Linked DNA regions of Aquitalea magnusonii. The protein of the gene in region 2 interacts with the protein of the main gene of each other region in a pairwise test. Links are inferred from orthologs where the notes say so. Each region holds a gene or a part of one and is shown on either strand. Other genes may lie near its edges.

Region 1 (8,545 bases), 1.5 Mb from region 2 along the record:
GTTATCATGGCAAAACTTTCGAAACGAAACGTTTCAATGACCAAACGAAATACCCAGCAACGCCGCCATGCCATCGCCACCCTGGTGCAAGAGCGTGGTGAAGTCAGTGTCGATGAGCTGACCCGGCGTTTTGCCACTTCCGAAGTCACCATCCGCAAAGACCTTGCCCTGCTGGAAACCGGTGGCCTGCTGCTGCGCCGTTATGGCGGAGCCGTTGCCTTGCCCAGCGAAATGGCGGTGGAGCCGGAAGTGGGCCAGGTGTCCGACCGCAAGCTGGACATCGCCCGTGCGGCGGCGGAGCGCATACGCGACCACAACCGCATCATCATCGACAGCGGTACCACCACCAGCAGCATGATTCCGCTGCTGGGCAGCAAGCGCGGCCTGGTGGTGATGACCAACTCGCTCAATGTGGCGGCAGCGCTGCGCGAACTGGAAAACGAACCCACCCTGCTGATGACCGGCGGCACCTGGGACCCGCACTCCGAATCTTTCCAGGGCCAGGTGGCCGAGCAGGTATTACGCTCTTACGACTTCGACCAGCTGTTTGTCGGTGCGGACGGCATCGATCTGGAACGTGGCACCACCACCTTCAACGAACTGGTGGGCCTGTCCCGCGTAATGGCGGAAGTAGCGCGCGAAGTCATCGTCATGGTGGAGTCGGACAAGATCGGCCGCCGCATTCCCAATCTGGAATTGCCGTGGCACACCATTCACACCCTGATTACCGATGAGGCACTGCCGGCGGAATCCAGGGACATCATTCAGGCCAAGGGCGTCACGCTGATTTGCGCGCCCGCTGGCAACGATAGTGCAAGGAGAAAATAATGTGTGGCATCGTTGGCGCCATTGCGGCGCGTAATGTGGTTCCCATTCTGGTAGATGGCCTCAAGCGCCTGGAATACCGTGGTTATGATTCCGCCGGTATTGCCGTGCATACCGGCAATGCCATCAGCCGTGTACGCCGTGTCGGTCGTGTGGCGGAAATGGAAGCCGCCGCCGCGGCAGAAAACCTGCAAGGCACGCTGGGCATTGGCCATACCCGCTGGGCCACCCACGGCGGTGTGACCGAGCACAACGCCCACCCGCACATCTCCTTCGACAAGATTGCCGTGGTGCATAACGGCATCATCGAAAATCACGAAGCACAGCGTCAGCAGCTAAAAGCGCTGGGCTATGAATTCACCTCGCAGACCGATACCGAAGTGATCGCCCATCTGGTGCATCATTACTATCAAGGCGGTGTCAGCCTGTTTGATGCGGTGAAGCAAGCCACCCGCCAACTGAGCGGCGCTTACGCCATCGGCGTCATCGCGCTGGACCGCCCGGACGAACTGGTGTGCGCCCGCATGGGCTGCCCGCTGCTGGTGGGGCTGGGCGAAGGTGAACACTTCATCGCCTCCGACGTGTCTGCCATCCTGTCCGCCACCCGTCGCGTCATCTTCCTGGAAGAGGGCGATATCGGCCTGCTCACCCGTGACAGCGTGGTACTGCATGACAAGAACGATCAGGTGATCGAACGCGCCGTGCATGTGTCCGATGTATCGCTGGCCTCGCTGGAACTGGGCCCGTACAGCCACTTCATGCAAAAGGAAATCCACGAACAACCCAAGGCCCTGTCCGACACCATCGAAGCGGTGCTGGAAAACGGCTTTGCTGCCGGCCTGTTCGGTGCCCGTGCCGCCGAACTGCTACCGCAAGTGGAAGGGGTGAAGATTCTGGCCTGCGGCACCAGCTTCTATGCCGGCCTGACGGCCAAATACTGGATCGAAAGCATTGCCGGCATCAGCTGCGATGTGGAAATCGCCAGCGAATACCGCTACCGCGACGCCTTTGCCAACCCCAGGCATCTGGTAGTTACCATCTCCCAGTCCGGCGAAACGCTGGACACCATGGAAGCGCTGAAGTACGCCAAGGAACTGGGTCACAACATGGCGCTGTCCATCTGCAATGTGCGCGAATCCGCCATTCCGCGCGCCAGCGAGCTGGTGTTCTACACCCGCGCCGGTGCCGAAATCGGCGTGGCTTCCACCAAGGCCTTCACCACCCAGTTGGTGGGCCTGTTTGCCCTGGCGGTGACGCTAGGCAAGCTGCGTGGCCGGGTGGATGCACAGGCCGAACATGGCTATCAGGAAGCACTGCGTCAGTTGCCCGGTTCGGTACAGCATGCGCTCAATCTGGAGCCGCAGATCAAGGCCTGGTCCGACAAGTTTGCCGCCAAGCAAAATGCCCTGTTCCTCGGCCGTGGCCTGCACTACCCGATTGCACTGGAAGGCGCGCTCAAGCTCAAGGAAATCTCCTACATCCACGCCGAAGCCTACCCGGCTGGCGAGCTGAAACACGGCCCGCTGGCGCTGGTGGACGAAAGCATGCCGGTAGTGGTGATTGCCCCCAACGACGCGCTGCTGGAAAAGGTGAAGTCAAACATGCAGGAAGTACGCGCCCGTGGTGGCGAGCTGTTCGTGTTTGCCGACCTGGACAGCCATTTCAGTGAATCCGACGGTGTGCATGTGATCCGCACCCCGCGTCATGTCGGCGTGCTGTCCGCCATCGTCCACACCATCCCGGTGCAACTGCTGGCCTACCATGTCGCCCTGGCGCGCGGCACCGACGTGGACAAGCCACGCAACCTGGCAAAATCCGTCACGGTGGAGTAATCACCGGGCAGGCTTTTGACTACACCGAATAAAGTTCGTCGGAGTCTGATCAAGCAAAAGGGGCCGTTGGCCCCTTTTGCTTTTCCAGTCAGCGGGTGTGATCAGTCGCCGGAGGCGAGTTGATGTGGCGTGAGTGCTTTTCGGCCAAAGCAGTCTTTTGACTGATGCGTGCGGAACGGTGGGTTGACGCAGATTTCCGGACCCGCTCCTCAACGAGAGAGTTGAATGACATCATTGAAAAGATCATGCAGCACGGGCTGGTGTGTTACCGCAATGACGGTGGTATCAGGCAAGACCTGGCGCAAGGTGCGCAAGCAGGCATGCGCCGACGGCTCGTCTAGCTGGTTGGTGGCTTCATCCAGGATCAGCACGGCTGGCCGCTGCAGCATGGCTCGCAGCAGCGACACCCTTTGCTGTTCACCACCGGACAGTACACGTCCCCAGTCAGCCACCTCGTGCAAGCGCTCGGTCCACGCGGCCAGGCCCATGGCCACCAGGCCGTCGCGCAATTGTTGCTCTGGCCATGGTTGTAGCGCCGGGTAGCTCAATAGCTGCGCCAGACTGGCGTGGAACAGATAGGGTTGCTGTGGCAGGATCAACACTTGTGGGTGGGTGTCATGCTGGCCACGGTAATACGGCCAGATCCCTGCCAGCGTGCGAATCAGCGTGGACTTGCCCAAGCCGCTAGGGCCGTCCAGGCGCACCCATTGGCTGTGGGCCACTTCGCGGTTCAGTGTCTGCAGCATCGGGCTGCCGTCCGGATAACACACTTGCAATTGCTGCAGGCTCAGCCTGGTATTGGACGATGCCTCAGCCGAGGGCTGGCGATCCTGGCAATGTGCTGCGTCCAGACTGGTGACAAAGCGATGCAGACGCTGTACCGAGGCCGACCAGCGCGCCAGCTCATCGTAGGCGCGCACAAACCAGCTTAGTGCGTTACTCACCTGCATGAAGGCGGAGTTCACCTGCATCAGCCCACCCAGCGTCAAGGACTTGGACAGGAAGGCTGGCAAAGCGGCAAACAGCGGAACCATGCTGTTGATGTAGTTGTAGCTGGTGCTGAACAGGCCCAGATTGCGTTCGCGCTGCATCAGCCGATACCAGTTGGCCGCAACGCCGGCAAAGTCATCCGCTACCTGGCGTCGTGCCCATGGCTCACCGCCGTACAGCGCAATCTGTTCGGCATGTTCGCGCTGGTGGCGCAGCGTGCTGCGCAAATCGGCCTCTCGCTGTTGTTGCTGCACGTTCAGGCGTGTCAGCTCGCCGCCAATCCAGTGTGTGAGCAGCGCCCCGAACAATGCATAGCCAAGGGCAAACCACAGCAGGTAGCCAGGCACCACCAACTGACCATCGCCCCATGGCAAAGTGAGCTTGCTGGACAGTTGCCACAGGATGAACACGAAGGACAGCAGCTTGGCCACCGCCGATACCAGCGAGCGCAGCAGGTCGATGCTGTCGGTCACTAGCAAATTGACGTCTTCGGCAATGCGCTGGTCGGGGTTGTCCGGCTCGCCGTACAGGCCAAGGCGATAAAAAGCGTGCTCTGCCAGCCAGGCGTCCACGAGCTGGCGTGTCATGGCTTCGCGCCAGCGCAGAATCAGCAGCTTGCGTACCCAGTCCAGTGCCACTGCCACCACCACGGCGGCGCTGATCAGCAGGCAGTAACGGCCCAGTAGCGGGTAGATGCGCGGCGTGTCCAGCGCGCCCAGTGCGTCGTAGAAGTCCTTGTTCCAGAAGTTGAGCCATACATTCATTTGCACCAGGATCAGGCCCATGCCAAGGATGGCCAGCAGCAGCAGCCAGGCCTGCCAGTTATGGCGTGAGCGCCAGTACGGTGCCGCCAGTTGCCAGAATTGACGCAAGGTATTCAAGGTTGGGTCTCCATCAGTTTGGGGTCAGGCAGGGTCAGCAGCAGGGCCAGGTTTTGCTCCAGCTGCAGTCCTGCGGCCAGCGTGCGCACAGTGGCTGCGTCCAGTGCGCCGGCCAGTTGGGCCGTTTGTGCCAGATAACGGCTATCGCCGTAGTGACGTACGCTCAGTTGCAGGCGGTTGAAGCGGCTGTCGTCGTCGTTGAGGCGGGCGCTGGCCTGTTGCCGGCCATCCTCCAGCGCCGGTTGCAGGATGGCGTCGTCCAGTACCGCTGCCGGCTGTGCCAGGATGGTGCGGACACGTGCCAGCAGCTCGTCCAGCCGTGCCGGGTCGGTGCTGAACTGCCATTCGCTTTCCAGGCGGTCAGTGTCGGGGTCGAGTTTCAGGCTGAACTGCACGCTGTAAACACCGGCGGCTTCCTCGCGCAGCGACTTGCGCAGCGCAGCGTGCAGCGCCCGCCCCAGCGTGGCTACCTGCAGCGCGCGCTCACCCTGCCACACCATCGGCACGCTGCCGTAGGCCTGGACGCGGGCCACCGGCTCTCGCGCGATGGCGTGCCGGCTTTCAAAGCGGCCCGGTAGTGGTAGCAAGGCGCGCGCCGCCGCCGCGTCCGGTTGGCGTGGGATGGCCGCCAGATAAAGCTTGGCCGCGGCCAGCACCTCGGTTTCGCTGGCCGCGCCGCTAAGGTAGTGCGTAACCGGCCGCGCCGTCAGTTGCTGCCACAGCGCCAGCAGCCCGGCCGGGGTTTGTCGGCTTAGTGCGGCCACGGTAGGTGCTTGGTCGGCAGCCGTTTGGGCATAGCGCAGCTTGTCCAGCGCGGCGTATGCCTGGCTGGAGGCACTGTTGTCGCGGCCCAGGCTGTCCTGTTGCAGCCGCAGCAGCGTCGGGTCGATGCCAGCGTGTAACTGGCGGGTCTGATAGTAGTGCCACAGCGTCGCCAGCTTGTCGGCCGGGATGCTGGCCGATTGCGTCAGCCGCTGGGCGGTTTGCGATTGTGACAGGCGGACATGCTCGGCTTGCTCCCAGCGTTGCAACTGGGTGGTCTGCCAGCCGGCTGGGGCAGTGGCGGCGGCCAACTGCGCGGCCAACTGCCACTGCCAGCCATCGGCACCCGGCAGTCTGTAGCCGGCGGCCGAGTCGGCCAAGTAGCGTAGCTTGCCGTTTTGGTTGGGGCGGTACTGCCAGACCAGGCGGTCGCCGTTCGCCAGTTGCCACATCGCCACTTGCTGGGCCTCGTCGCGCCACAGCAGCGTACTACCGGCGGCCGGCAGGGCGGGTGGCAAGGCCGGTAGCGGGACGGAAGCCGGTGCCGACGCCAACGGAAGGACGGGCAAGGGTTTGGCGGCTAGGTCTGCCTGCAGTGCCAGCACCTGCTGTGGTGTCGGCAGCGGCACCGGCTTGAGGCCGGGTGCCATCATGAACAGCAGGCGGTCGGGGCTTTGCAACCAGCCGCGCAGGTGGGCAATGACTTCATCGTTACTGATACCGGCCAGGATGGCTTCGGCCATCGGGCCTTTTTGTGCCGGGTCTTGCAGCACGCGTTCGTCGGTGACGGCGCTTTGCAGTTCCTGCAGCCATTTTTGCGCGTCCCAGCCGGCGCTGCTGCGTGGTGAACGGCGGGCCAGGGCAAGCAGGTCTTGGCGCAGTTGGGTAAGTTTGGTGTCGTCCGGTGCTTGTGCCAGCAACAGGCGCTGCAACTGCAACAGGTGCTGCATGCCTGCCTGGTGCGCGCCAGGGTCCACGGTGGCGGCAAAGCCCAGCGTGAAGGTGGTGCCGCCGATGAAACCCTTGCGCGCCACCACGCTGCGTACCCCTGCCGGTCGCAAGGGCTGGTAACGCGCCAGCTCCTGCTTGAGCAGTTTTTCGGCCAGATTGTCCAGCAGGCGGGTGCGGAAACCGGCGCTGTCCTGCGCCAGGCTGCTGCGGCTGCGCAGCACCCAGCCCACCTGGCTGCTGCGGTTTTCCGTGTCCTGCAGCCGGTTGGTACGCAGCGTGTTGCCCAGCACCGGGTTACGGTCGGCACGCACTGGCAGCACTGCAGCCGGCCGCTCGGCAAACCAGTGGCGGATGCGGGCTTCGACCTGGGCGACATCGACATCGCCGACCACCAGCAGCGTCATATTGTTGGGCTGGTACCAGCGCTGGTAGAAGCGCTGCAGGCTGGCTGCCGGCTGGGTGCGGATGCTGCGCTCGGTGCCGATGGTTGGCCGCAACGGCTGCAGCCCGCCATCGCGCAGTAGCAAGCGGCGCTGTTGTTCCATGCGCTCGCGCGCGCCGAGCTTGCTGCGCCACTCTTCCAGCACCACGCGCCGTTCCTGTACCAGGCTGCGCTCGCTGATGCGGGCGTGGCCGGCAATTTGCGACAGCAGGAACAGGCCTTGGTCCCATTGCGCCAGATGGGCTTTGCCGGACAGATTGAGCATGTACAGCGTGCGCTCGTAATTGGTCATCGCGTTGTACTGCACGCCGGAGCGCCAGCCCATGGCCGCCATGCGCCGGGCAATGCCTTCCGGCACCTCACGACTTTCGTGAAACACCATGTGCTCCACCAGATGCGCCACGCCGGACTGGCTGTCGTCTTCCTCTAGCGAACCGGCGTTCACGAGTAACTGGATGCCCAGCGTATCGGCTGGCTGGCTGGTGGGTACGATGAAATAACGCAGGCCATTGGGCAGCGTGCCGCGATGAATGGCCGGATCCCAGCGGAAGGGTTCCACCGTCTGGGCTGCGGCATGGGTAGATAACAGGGTGGTCAGGCCATAGGCGGCAAGCAGGCAAAACCAGCGTGCCAGGGTAACAAGATTCTTCACGGAAAACCTCGGACAAGGACGGGGCGGCGTTATTCAGACACCGCCCCGCAGAATCAGAACTGGTAGCCCAGCTCCAGGGTGAAGGTGCGACCACGCTCGTAGGTGGCGTAGCTGTCGCTGACGCTGAGCATGTTCTTGCGGTTGGTGAGGTTCTCGATGCTGAGTTTCACCTGCGCACGCTGGTCGCCGCTGATGCGCGGGTTCCAGGCGATGACGGTATCCAGCGTCAGCGAACGCGGCAGCGTGGTCTTTCGCCATACGTCCACGGTTCTGCCTTGGTAGGTGGTGCTTCCGTCCTGCAGCATCTGCTGGTAGCCGTCGCGGATGCGCAGCAGATTGCTGATGCTGAGGCTGTAGGCCGGCAGCGAGGTGATGGCGCCTAAACGCAGCGTCCATGGCCGGTTGTAGTTGTCCGCCGGCATATCGCTATAGCGGATGAACTTGCCGTCGTACTGGATGATCTCGTCCGCCGCCTTGTCGCTGCTATAGGTATCGGCGTAGCTGGAATAGTTGCTCTTTACATCGCTTTTGTTGAAGGCCAGCCAGAAGCTGGTGCGGCTGTTACCCAGCCGCCACGGGGTGCGGCTACTCCAGCTGAGCGTGAAGTCGCGGGTTTGGCTGCTCCCCTGGTTGGTGTACATGTAGCACTGGCTGGAGGCACACTCGCTCTGCCCGGTGACTAGGCGTTTGACAATCTGTTCCTTGCCGTCGCGGCGCGTCAGCCGCACGTCGAACAGGCCGCCAGCCCAGTCAGGCTCCCAACTGAAGCCCACTGTGGCTTCGTCATCGTAAGGGCTGTCGATGTCGGACAGGCGGTTGGTGGTTTTGGACTGTACCGGGCTACTCCATACCAGCGAGTTGCTGGGGCGGGTTTGCGTATATTGCAAGGTGTGAATCTGGTCCTGCAATGCGTAAGCCAGCAGCGAGCGGCCATAGTAGCGGTTGGCACCGGCGTTCAGCGACAAGCCCGGTGCCGCCTCCCAGGTCAGGCTGCTGCGCGGTGCCAGGTTGAAATCGCGCGTCAAGGTGTCGTGGTCGGCACGCAGCCCCAGCCGCAACTGCCAGTCCCGCCAGCGCATCTGGTCATCGATGTAGGCCGCACTGCTTAGCGCTTCCATTTCGGCACCGCCAGCCTGGTAGGTAATGAGGCGGCGGAAGTACTGGCCCCGTCCCTGCGTCTGCGTCGCGGTAGCCGAGCAGCCCTCGGTGT
Region 2 (8,544 bases):
TGCCTTGCTGTTCATCGATCTTGACCGCTTCAAGATGGTGAACGACACCCTGGGCCACCATGCAGGTGACGAACTGCTGGTGCGCATTGCCAGCGAGCTGCAGCGCATTGCCCCCAATCTGTCCACCGTGGCCCGCCTGTCCGGCGACGAATTCACCGTGCTGCTGGAAAACATTGTCACCGTGCAGCAGGTGGCCAGCCGGGCGCAGAGCATTCTGGATGCCATCTCCGCCGAATCCACCGTGGCCGGGCAGGGCGTGTTCATTTCGGCCAGCATCGGCATCAGCATGTTCCCGGAAGACGGTGCCATGGCCGATGCCCTGCTGGTGAATGCCGACACCGCCATGTACCGGGCCAAGGAGCGCGGCAAGAACAATTTCCAGTTTTACACTGCCGACATGAATGCCCGTGCCATCGAACGGCTGAAGATGGAATACAGCCTGCACCGTGCGCTGGCACAGAATGAGCTGGAGGTGTGGTATCAGCCCAAGGTGGAGCTGTCGTCCGGCCGCATCATCGGTGCCGAAGCCTTGCTGCGCTGGCGACACCCGGACATGGGCCTGATTTCGCCGGCGCAGTTCATCCCGATTGCCGAGGAAAGTTCTCTGATTACCAGCATTGGCGAGTGGGTGCTGGACAGCAGTTGCGCTGCCATCCGCCGCTGGCGCGATGCCGGGCTGTTGCAAGGGCGTATTGCGGTGAACGTGTCCGGCCGGCAGCTGAAGTATTCCAGCATTGTCGATACCGTGGCCTGTATGCTGGAACGCTATGCGCTGCCCAGCAGTGCGCTGGAGCTGGAAATCACCGAAAGCGTGGCGATGGATGAAGACAGCGGCATGGTGGAAGTGTTGCACCGCCTGCAGGCGCTGGGCATCTATCTGTCCATCGACGACTTCGGCACCGGCTATTCCAGCCTGTCCTATCTGAAGCGACTGCCGGTGCGCGGCTTGAAGATTGACCAGAGCTTCATCATGGACCTGCACCAGGACCGTGACGATGCCGCCATCACCCAGGCCATCATCTCGATTGCCCGCAGCCTGGGGCTGGACCTGGTGGCCGAAGGGGTGGAGCTGGACGAACAGCGCCGTTTCCTGGTGGAGCAGGGCTGCCACTGCGGTCAGGGTTATCTGTTCAGCAAACCGGTGCCGGCTGATGCCTTTGAAGCCCTGCTGCGCGCACAGCAGGTTTGATGCTGACCGCATGAGTGCGTGGCGGTCTGGCCGCCACTGCGCTATCCTCGGCAGATGACTCGCTCCTCTTCCGTCCGCGCGGCGGCAAACAAGCCATCACAGCCATTGTTCTGGCGTGATCCGGCCTTGCCCTTCCTGGAAATCCGCACCGTGCAGGATGGGCGCCAGGTCTGTTACGCCCGCCATTCCCACGAGCATTTTTCCATTGGTGCCATCACCGGCGGTGTCAGCAGCTATCTGAGTCTGCAAGACCGCTATCAGGTGGCGCATGGCAGCGTAGTGTTGATGAACCCCGGTGAGGTGCATGCCTGCAACCCGATTGCCAATCAGGCCTGGTCCTACCACATGCTGTATGTGGATACCGCCTGGCTGGCGCAGTTGCAGCATGAGATTGGGCTGAGCGCCAATCAGGATTTTCACTGTTTTTCCCCGCGTTTGAGCGAGGATGCCGCGCTGTTCCGTGACCTGCAGCAACTGGTGGCCCGCTGCCTGAGCGCGGACTATGCCACGCTGGGCAAGCAGGAGGCGGCCACAAGCTTCTTTGCGCAGTTGCACACCCGGCTGCACACCGTGACGCCCAGCAGTGCAGGGCAGCATCGGCGCTTGCAACGGGTGGCTGAGTTCATTGACGATCAATACGCCTCAGACCTGCGGCTGGAGGACATCTGCGCCGCCTCCTCCTTATCCGCCTCCTATCTGATCCGCGCCTTCCGCCAGCGCTACCACATGACGCCGCATGAATATCTGCTCGATAGGCGCATCCGGCGTGGCAAGACACTGCTGCGCAGCGGCCAGTCCATCGCCCAGGTCGCCCAGACCCTGGGCTTTGCCGATCAGGCGCATTTCCAGCGCACCTTCAAGCGGCTGGTGGCCGCCACGCCAGGTCAGTACTGTCGCAGTGCCGGCTGAATCAATCCAGCAGCAGATATAGCGCACTGCCGGCCAGCAACACCGCCAGCAGCCGGTTAAACAAGCGCATGCGTGCCGGCTGGCGCAGATGCTGTTGCAGGCGTGCGCCGGCCCAGGCCCAGCAGGCAATCGACAGGTAGCAGATGACAAAATAGATGGCGGCAAAACGCCATACCAGCAGGGCATCGCCATGGCTGGCAAACGCCCCCATGCCGGCCAGTGAGGCCAGCCAGGCCTTGGGATTCAGCCATTGCATCAGCGCACCGTGCCGGAATGATGGCCGTTGTCTTGCGTCTCCCAGTTCGCCTTGGTCGCTGGCCAGCTTCCATGCCAGGTATAACAAGAAGGCCACGCCGGCTAACTGGATCAGTCCGCGTGCCGCCGGCAGGTCGTCCAGCAGCTCGGCCAGACCAAGTCCGGTCAGCAGAAACAACAGGGTAAAACCAATGGTGGCACCGCTGACATGACGCAGACTGGGCAGGAAGCCATGGCTGGCACCGCAGCCGAATGCCACGATATTCACCGGGCCGGGAGAAATGGAGGAGGCCAGCGCAAAGGCGGCCATGGAAAGCAGGGCTTGCATGTCTATCCTCGATGGGTGGGAAGAGTGTTCGAAGATAGGCTGCCCGGCCTGGACGGTATTGAACAAAATCACCCATTTGTACGGTGGGCTTGTCCCTTGCCACCCCGCCGCGACCGGGATGGTGAGCGGAAGGATGCCATTTTGCTAGATCATGGGCAGCATCATGGCGCAGATGGCCAGTAGCCAGCACAAGGCAGTTGTCATGAAGAAGCGGATTAACAAGCGCCGCATGCCTTGTTGTCTCTGCCCAAAGTCACGTCCTGCTGCGGCTTTGCCAAACAAGCCATGAATCGTGTCATCCAGCACTGTCAGTGACGGGGCATTTTCGAGTGCTGCCAGTAGCGCCGCATCCAATTGCAAGCGCCAGCAGAACCAGCTTTGCAACAGCATGGCGAGGGCGGCAGCGGTCTGTAGCCGCCATTCGCCAGCCTGAATACTGGCCAGCAGTAGCAGGCAGGGGCCGGGCCAGAGCAGCCAGCGGGTGCTGCGCAAGGCCGCGGCATGCAGGCGGAGGGTTGCTGTCTCAGGCAGCATGAGCGTCTCCTGGGGTGCAACAGGTCTGGATCCAGTGCCATTGCTGCGGTGACAGCACAATCTTGCGGCCCTGAGCCTGCAGGATTTGTTTGGCCTGCGCCAGATCGCTACAGCGTCCCGTCATCACCAGCCAGGCCATGATCACCGCCGCGCTGCGGCTCATGCCCAGTGCGCAATGGACCAGGATCGGGCCTGGGCGAGAATGCCGCAGGGCTTCCAGTTGTGCGACTGCATTGTGCATTCCGGCGCGATCTGGCAGGAGTAAATCCAGCAGCGGCAAATCCACATAGTGTGCTGCCGGGTGTGCCTGACGGCAGTATTCCGCCGCCAGGTCCAGCACGCTGTGAAAGCATGTTTCACGGGCAGCAATGGCCGGGCCTATCCAGACATCGTCTGCAATCAAACTGGCATGTGAATGTCCACGCAACAACCGGGCATGTATCTGCCGCATGAACAGCGTCAAGGGCAGAAACAGGCAGCGTGCGGGCAGCCTGTGCTGGCCTGCGACTTTTTGCCATACGCCGGCACCAAGGCGGCCATAGCCGACCGCCAGCAGGATCAGGCTCAGTGCCGGCCAAAGCAGCAGCCAGTACCAGCCGCCAAGCCAACTGGCGGCCAGGGTCAGCGCCAGCCCGCCCACTGCATAAGGCCTGCTCAACTGGCGGCGGCGTGTCTGTTCGATCTCCGCCACCCGGCTATAAGGCGGCAGTGGCATGGGGAGCAGATAACACACGACGATGCCCAGGGCGAAACCGGTGGGGATGTCGAGAAAGTGATGCTGCCAGGTGGTCAGTACCGATATGCCGATCAGCGCGAACCAGCCATGCAGCAGCCAGCGCCAACGCTGCGGCGTGTGTACTGCATAGCGTAGCCACAACACCGTCAGCAGGCTGATGTGCAGCGAAGGTGCCTGATTGAAGGGCTTGTCAAAGCCAGCCAGCAGGGTGAATAACTGGCCCGCCCATCCGTTCAGCGGCGGGCGCTCAAAGCCAAAGCGCAGCGGAAACAGCGCAAACAGCAGGCAGGAGAGCACGGTGACGCTCAGCAGCCGCAGCGCATGTCGGCGCAACTCCTCCCGGCTGCTGCAAATGAACAGCGACAGGCCGTAGAGGAGATCGATGCTCCAGTAGGGTAGGATGGTCCACGGCCACAGCGGGATGCGCCGTTCCCAGTCCATGGCGATATTGCCCACTGCCGATGGCGGCAGACTGGCGGCGTAGTGATTGGCCGCCCCGTATAGCAAGAAGAAAGCCGGACCAAGCAGCGCCAGCCACTGCAGGGCTTCGGGCCACTGGCGACGGTTGGTGGGCGGGCTCATGCCGTGGCTTGTGCCTGCACGGTTTGCCTCTGGTGCGGCGTGGCGTGCAGGCGGCGCGCGATGGTCACGCTGAAAATGCCCCATTCGTCGATGCGCTGGCAGATTTTCTCGAAACCCGCCGCGGCAACCAGTTGATCCATCTCTTCTTGGGTGCGGCGTCGCATCACCCAGTCGCTGCCGCCGCGATGGCTGGTGAGCGTGCGGGCAATCATCTCCAGTTGGGGATGCCAGGGTTGATTGGTGTAGACGAGATAGCCGCCTGCCGGCACAGCGGCGGCTAGACCAGCCAGCGAGTCGCGAATGCCGGCGTTGCCGGGAAACAGTTCATACAGGCCGGAGACAATGGCCAGCGTGGGGCGTGGCTGTAGTGCGGCGAGATCGGCCCCGTCGAAGGCATCGCCCTGATCGAAGCGTGCTTTGCCTTGCAAGCCGCGTTGCGCGATCAGCTTGCGTCCGGCGCTGACGTTGATGTCGCTGTAGTCGCGCAGTTGCAGGTGTTCGACGCGGTCGGCGTTGGTGGAGAGTGCATCCAGCACGTAGCGGCCATGGCCGGCGGCGATGTCCACCAGCCGCACCGGCATGCCGGCTTGCTCCAATTCCAAGACGGCCAGCGAGATCAGCTCCTGCAGGTGCAGTTTGCGCTGGCGGATGCCACGCCAGCCAATGCTGTCCAGATAGACGCGGTCGCCCAGCCGGCCTAGCGGCGTGATGCCGGAGGCTTGGTTGCGGTAAACGTAGTCCAGCGTGCTGCCGGAATCGAAACCGGTTTGCCAGCCTAGCCGGATGCCGTCGGACAGCCGGCCCAGCGTAGCCAGCGTCAGGCGGGTGAGGGCGAAGTTCCAGCGCTTGGGCGACAGGGCGGGCAGCGGCTGTTGCAGGCGATTGAATTCCTGGGCGGTGTAGCCGTGCTGGTCGGCTGCCAGCAGCGAGGGTCTGGCTACGCCGGCTTCCACGCGCTGGATGAAGGCGCGTATCTTGTCGAAGGCCAGTGCGCGGTCGCGCTCGCCCAGTGTGTCGTGATAGAAACCGGGCAGCTCGTGGCGCTCCTTGCACGGGCTGCCCAGATTCTGGAAAAAGGTTTCCTGCGGGGCCTTGTGTACGACGAAATCCGCGCCGGAGATCAGCAACTGCGTCGGCACGGTAATGGCACCGGCGTCGGCGATGATGCGCTCGGCGGTGTCGTAAAGGGCCAGCAGGATGTTGGCCGAGATGGGCCGGGTGATCAGCGGGTCGCTGTTGTAGGAGGCGATGCGCTCTGCATCGTGGGTCAGGAACTTGGCCTTCACATAGGAATTGACGAAGAAATTGCCGCGCAGCTTGTGCATCAGGCGCAGGCTGGGGCGAGCGAAAGGCACGTACAGCTTTACCTTGAAGGCCGGCGCAGCCAGGATCAGCGCGCGCAGGCGCGGCGCGTAATCATGCACCCAGCTTGCCGCCAGTACCGCGCCCACGCTTTGCGCAATGACGATCAACTGGTCAATCCGCACGCCGTGCTCCGCTTGCAGATGACGGACAAACTCTTCCAGATCACGAATCGTGGTGCCGATGCTGGGACTGAAGCCGCGCGGTCCGTCGTTGCGGCCGTGGCCGCGTGCATCCCAGGCGAATACCGGTGTATCTGCTAGGTCAAGTTCGTCCACCACATGCTGTAAGCGGCCGGAGTGCTCGTGGCCGCGATGCAATAGCAGGATGGCGCGCTGTGCCGGCGTGGTGATGGCCGGCCAGTGGCGGTAGAACAGCGCTTGTCCATCGAAACTGGTGAAGCGGGATTCCAGGGCTTGTCGCATGGCAGAGACCTTTCAGTTTTCTTGTCAGTGGCTGTCCGGGCCAGGTTCGGCGGGCAGGGTTTTTTGTTTTAACTGCAAAAAAGTGTCGCGAATATGCGCGCGGAAGCTGTCTTTGTTCTCTTGCCAGCACAGGGAGCGTCCTATGGCGACATCGACAAAGAAGGGGACCGGCAGCCACTGACCACGGCCCATCGCCCGGCCCAGGCCGTGCAGGTACACCGGCGCGACCGGGATGTCGGGGAAATCACGTAGCAGGTACCAGATGCCGGCTTTGATTTCAGACAGCGCTTCTGGCTCACCACGTGTGCCTTCGGGAAACAGCACCAGAATCTCGCCCGCTTGCAGTGCCTGCCGGCAGCCGGCCAGCGGGTCACGGCCTGCGCCCACGCCGCCGCGCACCACCGGGATGATGCCCACCACATTGGTGGCGAACCAGGCCATCCAGCGGTTTTTCAGAAAGTAATCCGCCGCGGCGGCGGGGCGCACGCGCGGGATCAGCCCCAAGGGAAACAGGCTGTAGAGCGCCAGAATGTCCAGGTGGCTGTTGTGGTTGGCAATGACGATGGCAGGGCCGGCGGTGGGCAGCCGTTCCTGATGCCGTACTGTCATCCCTAGCCACAGGCGCACCACCGGGCGTGCCAGCAGCATGACAAAGAGAATACGCAGCAGCTTGTTCATAAGGCGCTTAGAAGTACAGGTAGTGTACGTAGTGGAAAAACAGCGGTGCGGTATAAGTGAGCGAGTCCAGGCGGTCCAGAATGCCGCCGTGGCCCGGCAGTAGACGACCGGAATCCTTGACGCCGATGTCACGCTTCACCGCTGAAATCACGATGTCACCGATAAAACCCATGGAGCCGATCAGCAAACCTGCCAGTGCGGCATGCTGCGGACTGAATGGGGTGAGCAGGGGGCCGAGCAGCCAGCCGAGCAGGCCGGTGGTCAATACCCCGCCAAGCAGTCCTGCCAGAGTCTTGTTGGGTGATACCTTGGGGGCAATCTTGCGTTTGCCAAAGGACTTGCCCCACAGGTACTGCGCCACATCGTTCAACTGGGTCAGTGCCACCAGGTAAAACAGCATCATCGCCCCCTGCGCCGGTACGCCGATGCCGGTCAGTTGCGGCAGGGTCAGCACCGCCGCCATGTGGCTCAGGCAGAACACGCTGATCATCAGGCCCCATTGCAGCGAGGCCGCCGCTTTAAGAAAGCCCTGCGTCTCGCCAATCAGCACCATGCGCATGGGCACAAACAGGAAGATGTAAACCGGGATGAAAATGATGAACATGCCGTACCAGTGAATGCCCAGCCAGTAGTACTGCAGCGGAATGCTCAGATAGGCCCAGAACAGCACCACGTGGTCTGCGGTGCGCGTGGCGCACAGCGTCAGGTATTCCTTGAGCGCCAGGAAGCTGATCAGCGCAAATACCACCAGCGCCAGCGGGACGCTGCCCAGCAGGGTGAGCGAGAAGCAGCCGACAATCCACCACCAGGTCTTGATCCGCAGTTTCAGTTCCAGCCAGTTTTTTTCCGGCTTGCGCGCTTCCAGCACGCGGATGGCAACGCTGGCCAGCACCAGCAGGACAAAGACACCGCCCAGCGCCCACAGGAGCGGTGGCGGCAACAGCAACTTAAACATGGCGGCTTTCTTTCAGAATGGCGCGGGCGCGGTTGAATACAGTCAGCAACATCAGGAGTGCGGTGAGGCCGAACAGCCAGTCAGCGTAAGCGGCGGTGGTGGGCATCAAGCCCACCAGCAGTGCGAAGGCGCCATACCAGAAGGCACGGTCGCTCTTGCCCATCGGCCCGTCGTAACGGCGTGTCGCGCCAAGCGCGGGCCCGAGCACGCCGACGAATTCGGTCAGCAGCGCGAGCAGTACGGCCAGCACCACCAGCGCGGGATGGGTGCTCAGTACGGCAAAGGGGAGATAAAGTGCGGCGTCGGAGACCACATCGCCCACTTCGTTAAGAATGCCGCCAAGACGTGATTGCTGGCCAAATTCACGCGCCAGCATGCCGTCGATGGCGTTCAGTGCCATGCGTAGGAACAGAAACAAGGGCAGCAGCAGCCATGCCAGTGGCCGGGAGGAGTCCAGCCATAGCCAGAGGCCGTAGGCGATGGAGCCGAGCATGGCGCTCAGTGTGACCTGATTGGCAGTGACGCCGCCACGGACCAGGGATTTCAACAGCGGACGCAGCAAGTTTTGAAAGCGGGATTTGAGATCGTAAA

The links.
Region 1: the proteins of DLM_RS11685 (region 2) and glmS interact in binary tests that used the Escherichia coli proteins (3 or more experiments, as listed by UniProt). The link is inferred for Aquitalea magnusonii from one-to-one orthologs.

Annotation. Positions count from the first base shown.
Region 1 is NZ_AP018823.1:3,912,548-3,921,092, reverse strand. Bases 243-3,242 are described here. They hold glmS (glutamine--fructose-6-phosphate transaminase (isomerizing)), read left to right. Parts: upstream 243-827; coding sequence 828-2,657; downstream 2,658-3,242. Other genes in these bases: DLM_RS18390 (ABC transporter ATP-binding protein/permease), read right to left, coding at 2,867-3,242; DLM_RS18400 (DeoR/GlpR family DNA-binding transcription regulator), read left to right, coding at 243-828. In the rest of the region: more of DLM_RS18400, read left to right, coding at 37-242; more of DLM_RS18390, read right to left, coding at 3,243-4,528; DLM_RS18385 (M16 family metallopeptidase), read right to left, coding at 4,525-7,335; DLM_RS18380 (secretin and TonB N-terminal domain-containing protein), read right to left, coding at 7,389-8,545. UniProt on the Escherichia coli protein: Catalyzes the first step in hexosamine metabolism, converting fructose-6P into glucosamine-6P using glutamine as a nitrogen source.
Region 2 is NZ_AP018823.1:2,444,363-2,452,906, reverse strand. Bases 2,370-5,368 are described here. They hold DLM_RS11685 (phosphatase PAP2/dual specificity phosphatase family protein), read right to left. Parts: upstream 4,534-5,368; coding sequence 3,205-4,533; downstream 2,370-3,204. Other genes in these bases: DLM_RS11680 (bifunctional alpha/beta hydrolase/class I SAM-dependent methyltransferase), read right to left, coding at 4,530-5,368; DLM_RS11690 (hypothetical protein), read right to left, coding at 2,826-3,215; DLM_RS11695 (LysE family translocator), read right to left, coding at 2,370-2,681. Also shown: DLM_RS11705 (EAL domain-containing protein), read left to right, coding at 1-1,189; DLM_RS11700 (helix-turn-helix transcriptional regulator), read left to right, coding at 1,244-2,098; more of DLM_RS11695, read right to left, coding at 2,100-2,369; more of DLM_RS11680, read right to left, coding at 5,369-6,320; DLM_RS11675 (lysophospholipid acyltransferase family protein), read right to left, coding at 6,345-6,998; DLM_RS11670 (phosphatidate cytidylyltransferase), read right to left, coding at 7,006-7,953; DLM_RS11665 (CDP-alcohol phosphatidyltransferase family protein), read right to left, coding at 7,946-8,544.